Agarilytica rhodophyticola: one gene and its partner. The main gene of each other region encodes a partner of the protein of the gene in region 2 in a complex. Links are inferred from orthologs where the notes say so. Each region holds a gene or a part of one and is shown on either strand. Other genes may lie near its edges. The genes, in order: tig and rpsG.

What was found.
Region 1: the proteins of rpsG (region 2) and tig are in contact, whole or in part, in a crystal structure (PDB 3GTY), measured with the Thermotoga maritima proteins. The link is inferred for Agarilytica rhodophyticola from one-to-one orthologs. Residues at the interface, in WP_004081843.1 of Thermotoga maritima: Lys34, Lys52, Lys55, Glu59, Arg62, Gln63, Glu66, Asn67, Lys69, Val71, Arg95, Ala109, Lys110, Lys111, Gly112, Arg113, Pro114, Glu117, Glu121, Ile124, Ala125, Tyr127, Asn128, Asn129, Thr130, Gly131, Lys135, Asp139, Arg142, Met143; in WP_004081061.1 of Thermotoga maritima: Glu122, Val124, Val129, Leu130, Tyr133, Glu188, Gly259, Ile262, Tyr263, Glu266, Ser270, Glu273, Gln274, Glu277, Arg308, Gln311, Ile312, Ser315, Tyr316, Glu325, Arg329, Arg336, Leu363, Phe366, Trp367, Arg373, Leu377, Arg381, Leu384, Glu387.

The regions. Positions count from the first base shown.
Region 1 is NZ_CP020038.1:2,859,599-2,862,775, reverse strand. Bases 1-2,853 are described here. They hold tig (trigger factor), read right to left. Parts: upstream 2,182-2,853; coding sequence 820-2,181; downstream 1-819. Other genes in these bases: clpP (ATP-dependent Clp endopeptidase proteolytic subunit ClpP), read right to left, coding at 1-418. UniProt on the Bacillus subtilis protein: Involved in protein export. Acts as a chaperone by maintaining the newly synthesized protein in an open conformation. Functions as a peptidyl-prolyl cis-trans isomerase.
Region 2 is NZ_CP020038.1:5,221,387-5,224,541, forward strand. Bases 325-3,155 are described here. They hold rpsG (30S ribosomal protein S7), read right to left. Parts: upstream 2,060-3,155; coding sequence 1,589-2,059; downstream 325-1,588. Other genes in these bases: fusA (elongation factor G), read right to left, coding at 325-1,338; rpsL (30S ribosomal protein S12), read right to left, coding at 2,460-2,831; rpoC (DNA-directed RNA polymerase subunit beta'), read right to left, coding at 3,102-3,155. In the rest of the region: more of fusA, read right to left, coding at 1-324.

The DNA of each region.
Region 1 (3,177 bases), 2.4 Mb from region 2 along the record:
GCTGGTGAATCATTACCCGTGAATTCGGTAGACAATATCGCTTACCTGCCGCGCCAGCATTGAGCAAAAACGCCCCCATACTGCATGCTTGACCAATACACATGGTACTTACGTCTGGCTTAATAAATTGCATTGTATCGTAAATTGAGAGGCCTGCAGTAACCGCCCCACCTGGAGAGTTAATATATAAATGAATATCCTTGTCAGGATTTTCCGCCTCTAAGAACAACATTTGAGCAACAACCAGGTTCGCCATATGATCTTCGACGGCGCCAACAAGAAAAATAACACGCTCCTTGAGCAACCGAGAATAGATATCATAAGATCTTTCCCCACGAGCGGTTTGCTCAACCACCATCGGCACTAATGTATTTTCAATATCTGAACGACTTATACCAACTGGGTCTATCAGGGACATAACTTTCCTCAGTATTTTCTGTTGAATTATTTTTAAAGACTAGCCTAACATTGGGTCTTCGCACACGAAATAAAAGGAAGGACTTTAATAATTCATAAAAATAAAGTCTATTATTTTCATGAACATAGGATATTTCAGGGATAAAGCGAACAAAACCCAACCAATCAAACCAATGCGCAACCAACGCCATTATTTTTAAGTACGTTTACCTAGTTCGCTTTGGTTTACCCTAGAGACTTATTTATAGCTTCATAAGCCTAAAATACTGTAATTTAATACCAGTGAACAAGCTTTTTGGCATAGCAAGCTATTCAGTAAAATATCCGTCGCCAAAAACGACAAAATCCACCTGTTTTAACACAGGTGGATTTTAAAATAAAAACCAAGCTTTAAAGGATAACTTATTCTTCGCCTTTAGTTTCGCTACCATCGCCTTCCTGATCATCAGCCTGCGGCTGAGGCAATGGCTTTAACGCTTCGTCGTAGGCCACTTTCGCTTCGGTAACTTCTGCTTTTTCTAAAAGGAAGTCAACCACCTGCTCTTCGAGCGCAGCAGCCTCAACACTTTGTAATAACTGCTCATTACTGTAGTAGTAATTAACCACCTCTTCAGGGCTCTCGTAACTCGCTGCAGCCTCTTCGATAAGAGATCGAACAACATCCTTATCTGCTGTGATTTTCTCCTGAGTCACAATCTCAGAAACAATCAAACCTAGTGCGGTTCGTCGCTGAGCTTGCTCTTTAAACATATCGTCTGGCAACAAAGCTTTCATATCAAGGTTCTCTGCTGCGCCACCGTACTGCTGAATTGTTTGATTTCTCAGCGCGTCAATTTCGCCAGCAACCAATGCATTAGGCACTTCCACGGGAGTACGATCTAGCAAGCTATCTAAAATCTGTTGCTTAGTCTTGTTTTTAATAGCCTTCTGCTTTTCACGCTCCATGTTCTCCTTAACATCTTCACGGAACTTCTCTTCACCACCCTCAGTCACTCCAAATTTCTCAAAAAAAGCCTCATCAAGCTTTGGCAAGACTTGTTTTTCAGCACTTTTCAGAGTGATAGTGAACGTTGCATCAGCCCCTTTGAGTGATTCAACCTGGTAATCCTCAGGAAAAGTCACTTCGACATCTTTGGTCTCACCTATCTTCATGCCGATAATTCCGTCTTCAAAACCAGGAATCATAGACTTGGAGCCAATCACTAGTTCATGATCCTCCGCTGAGCCACCTTCAAATGCCTCGCCGTCTTTTACTCCGCTGAAGTCGATTTTAACTTTGAAGCCGTCTTTTATAGCTGCCTTAGTATTATTCCAAGTAGCTTGTCCCTTTCTCAGGTTTTCAATCATCTTGTCGATATCTTTATCTTCGATATCCGCATCATATTTGGTGACTTCTATACCTTCTATATTGGTTAGCTCAACCTCAGGATAGACTTCAAAAGTAGCGATGTACTCTAGATCACTACCTTCCTCCATGTTTTTAGGCTCAATCGTTGGCTGACCTGCAGGACGAACCGACTCTTTCTGAACAGCCTCGTAGAAAGTTCTATTTATTGTGTCGCCAAGAACTTCTTGCCTAACACCCTCGCCGAAACGCTGCTTAACAACTTTCAGAGGCACTTTACCCTTGCGAAATCCATTAATGCGCACAGTTTTAGCAGCTTTATTAAGACGCTTAGTTACTTCTTGATCCACAACATCAGCTGGAACACCAATAGTCAACCGTCGCTCTAAACCGGAAATCGTTTCGATAGAAACTTGCATGATTATGCCTCTGAAATACTTATATAGGGGACTACTACTTAAAAATTGCGTTTAAACAAGTTGGATAATGACATGGTGCGGTCGGAGAGACTTGAACTCTCACACCTTACGGTACTGGAACCTAAATCCAGCGCGTCTACCAATTCCGCCACGACCGCGCAAAATGCCATTTAACTCATACTATCTGGAGAGCATTGTAACCTATTGATTTATAAGAAGAAACCTATAGATTTCATTAACTCCCTCTCAAGAAGGGACGCAATTGTGCCACAGTAGATCTCAGTGATCAACATAGTTATGCATCTTTATTTTAATTAAATGGTCATCAGGCACAAATCAGATCACATAGTGCAAATTTGAAACAATTTAGCCAAAATAAAGAAAGAATACATCAGGCCATATAGGCACTTTGCACTCTTCAACCACTCATTCGGACACTTAAAAAATTATTTTGTGAGATATATCCTACAAAAACAAACGCCAATGTCGACTATCGCGCCAAAAGCGATTTGTAGATAATGTTTATCAACAAGGAGGTAAACAAGGAAGCACGTCGACCAGGAAAGGTCATAAGGAGGAAAAAAATTCTGCTTTAGACTCAGGATGATCATAGCAGAAGGAGCAAAGCACTCACCATAAGGATATGGGTTTGCCAGGAAGGCATCTCACCACGGAAAGGACTTAAGGTGAAAAGCGAAAAAATCCGAGGGGTATCCCCCCTCGGATTTTTTTTATCCATGAGACAATCCCAACAAAAATGGGAAAGCTCATTCACTTCATTATTGTGAGAGATATCTCACAAACAAATCAGACAATAGCGACTTCTACTCAATTAATTACAAAGTGATAATACCTGGCATATAGGGACATTCACACGGAAGTCAGCAGGCCATGGCGGGTCAAGGGAAACTTCATATTCTTTTCGGTTAATTAGGAAGATCACAGATAGAAGGATCTACTAGGACGAACAATTTATCAGGAAGATTAAAAATTCAG
Region 2 (3,155 bases):
AACACGAAATGAGGGATCTTCTTGTGCAAGCTTGCCTAAGGCAATGCCCATTTTTTCCTGGTCTGCCTGAGACTTTGGCTCAACTGCAACGGAGATAACCGGCTCTGGAAACTCCATTCGTTCCAAAATAATTTTGCCGTTCTCCGCGCACAGAGTATCTCCCGTGGTGACATCTTTGAGTCCGATTGCTGCCGCGATATCTCCGGCCAGTACCTCTTTGATCTCTTCACGGCTATTAGCGTGCATTTGCACCATACGACCTACACGCTCTTTTTTCTGTTTTACCGAATTGTAAACACCCGTTCCACTTTCCAACTTACCGGAATACACTCGGAAGAAAGTGAGGGTACCAACAAAGGGATCGGTAGCAATCTTAAAAGCCAGTGCAGAGAAAGGGGCATTATCATCTGCTGAGCGACTGTCTTTGGTCTCACCGTCATCTAGCGTACCTTCGATAGCCTTAACTTCTGTTGGTGCGGGCAAATATTCAATCACCGCATCTAACACAGCTTGCACACCTTTATTTTTAAAAGCAGAGCCGCCCAATACCGGTACGATCTCATTGGCAAGTGTACGCATGCGAATACCTTTCTTAATATCGGCTTCGCTTAACTCTCCCTCTTCGAGGTACTTGTCCATAAGCTCTTCATTAGCTTCAGCGGCAGCTTCCACGAGATATTCGCGCATACTTTCACATTCGACGGCAATATCTTCTGGAATATCGCCGTATTCGAAGGTCATTCCCATGTCTTCTTCATTCCAAAGAATGGCCTTCATTTTAATTAGGTCGACAACGCCTTTGAATTCATCTTCTGCACCTATGGTCATCTGTAAAGGCACAGGCATGGCGTTTAGGCGATCCTTGAGCTGTTCAACAACGCTCATAAAATTAGCGCCCGCACGATCCATTTTATTAACAAAAACCATGCGCGGAACTTCATACTTATTAGCTTGACGCCAAACGGTTTCCGTCTGCGGTTGCACTCCCGAAGAGCCACACAAAACCACAATAGCGCCATCGAGAACACGCAAGGAACGCTCTACTTCAATAGTGAAATCTACGTGCCCTGGTGTATCAATGATATTAATTCGGTGTTGGTCAAACTGCTGTTGCATCCCTTGCCAGAAGCATGTGGTTGCAGCTGAGGTAATCGTAATGCCTCGTTCTTGCTCTTGCTCCATCCAGTCCATAGTAGCTGCGCCGTCGTGCACTTCACCAATCTTATGAGATAGACCAGTATAAAATAATACACGCTCAGTGGTGGTAGTTTTACCAGCGTCAACATGCGCACATATACCGATATTTCGGTAGCGTTCTATAGGTGTTTTACGCGCCACGATTTATTACCTCGATGAGAGCATTGAACATAAAAGTAATTATTCGTTTAGTAAATAACGGTTAGTCCATTATAGGAGGGGATAACAGTCATTAAACGTATAATCAATATTTTCGTTTTCTTTTTAAAAGCAGCAACTGATTATTGTTTGGCATTTTCAAGTAATTTTGAACACATTCAGGCAACTGCTAAACGTCAAAAAGGCAGCATAGATAGCTGCCTTTTTACGCACTCGGATATTAGCAAAAACCTTAAAAGCGGAAGTGAGAAAACGCTTTGTTTGCTTCTGCCATACGGTGAACATCTTCACGCTTCTTAACTGCGCCGCCTTTACTTTGAGCAGCGTCAATTAACTCACCAGCCAAACGCTGAGGCATAGACTTTTCACTACGAGAACGCGAGTATTCCACTAACCACCGCATTGCCAAAGCAACACGACGAGAAGGTCTTACTTCTACTGGAACTTGGTAAGTAGCACCACCAACACGGCGAGATTTTACTTCCACAAGAGGAGCAATATTTTCTAATGCTTCTTCAAATGTTTCCAGTGGATCTTTGTTAAGCTTTTCACCAACGATATCAAGAGCACCGTAAACAATTCTCTCGGCGACTGACTTTTTACCACTGATCATAACGTGGTTCATAAATTTCGCTAATGTGACATTGCCAAACTTAGGATCTGGCAAGATCTCGCGTTTAGCGACGACTCTTCTTCTAGGCATACTGAATAATCTCTCTCAAATTCAGGGTTATCTGGGATAAGCACAGGGATGTGCTGTATGCCAAAATCGCAGGAGCAGATTTTGGCTGTTTGACTCGCCAAGATCTCAGTTAAAAACTAGCAGATTTTGGCTTTCTAAGTCGCCAAGATCTCAATTTAAAACCACCAAAATTTTGGCTGCTTAACACGCCTCAATCTCTTTTAAAACTCCGAAGACTTTGACTGCCTAATTCACCAAAGCTTTTATTAACAACCCTCAGCAAATCTAGACTACTTTCTCTGAAACTTCTTACCCAGCCTTACTTTTAATAGCTTGACCGCATCTCTATTTGGCCCAACTATTATCTCTATCTAATATCTACAACATTTGTAGGCAAAAAAACGCGTTAGTACTGAGCGTCTTACTTAGGACGCTTAGTACCATACTTCGAACGACCTTGCTTACGATCGCTAACACCTGATGTATCAAGTGCACCACGAACAGTGTGGTATCGAACACCTGGCAAGTCTTTTACACGACCGCCACGAATCAATACAACACTATGCTCTTGCAAGTTATGCCCTTCACCACCAATGTAAGATGATACTTCGAAGCCGTTCGTTAAACGAACACGACAAACTTTACGCAGAGCAGAGTTTGGCTTCTTAGGTGTAGTGGTGTAAACGCGAGTACAAACACCGCGTCGCTGAGGGCAAGCTTCTAGAGCACGAACATCGCTCGCTTGAATCTTGCGTTTTCTCGGCTTACGAACCAACTGGTTGATCGTTGCCATGAAAATTCACTCCAAAAAATACTAAAAAAGCCTGCCTCCTTATGAATAAGGAAGTAGACCGGTTCACATATGAGGAATAGGCTTATTGAACACAAACCCTTCCGTTCCGACTAACTGCGGGGGGCGCATTGTAAAGATACCGTCCGCCGCCGTCAACTTTTAAGCCAATAGCAAGGTTTTTTGCCATTGGTTTAAAGTTCTGATGAGAGGAAGCTTATAAAAAGCGACCTTTCATTTAAGTGCCACCCCGAGCGGATGGCACCTTTTTCATTAGCTAGATTTCAGTGCTTCAGTAAGTGCTGCTTCAACTTCTGCCGCACTAAC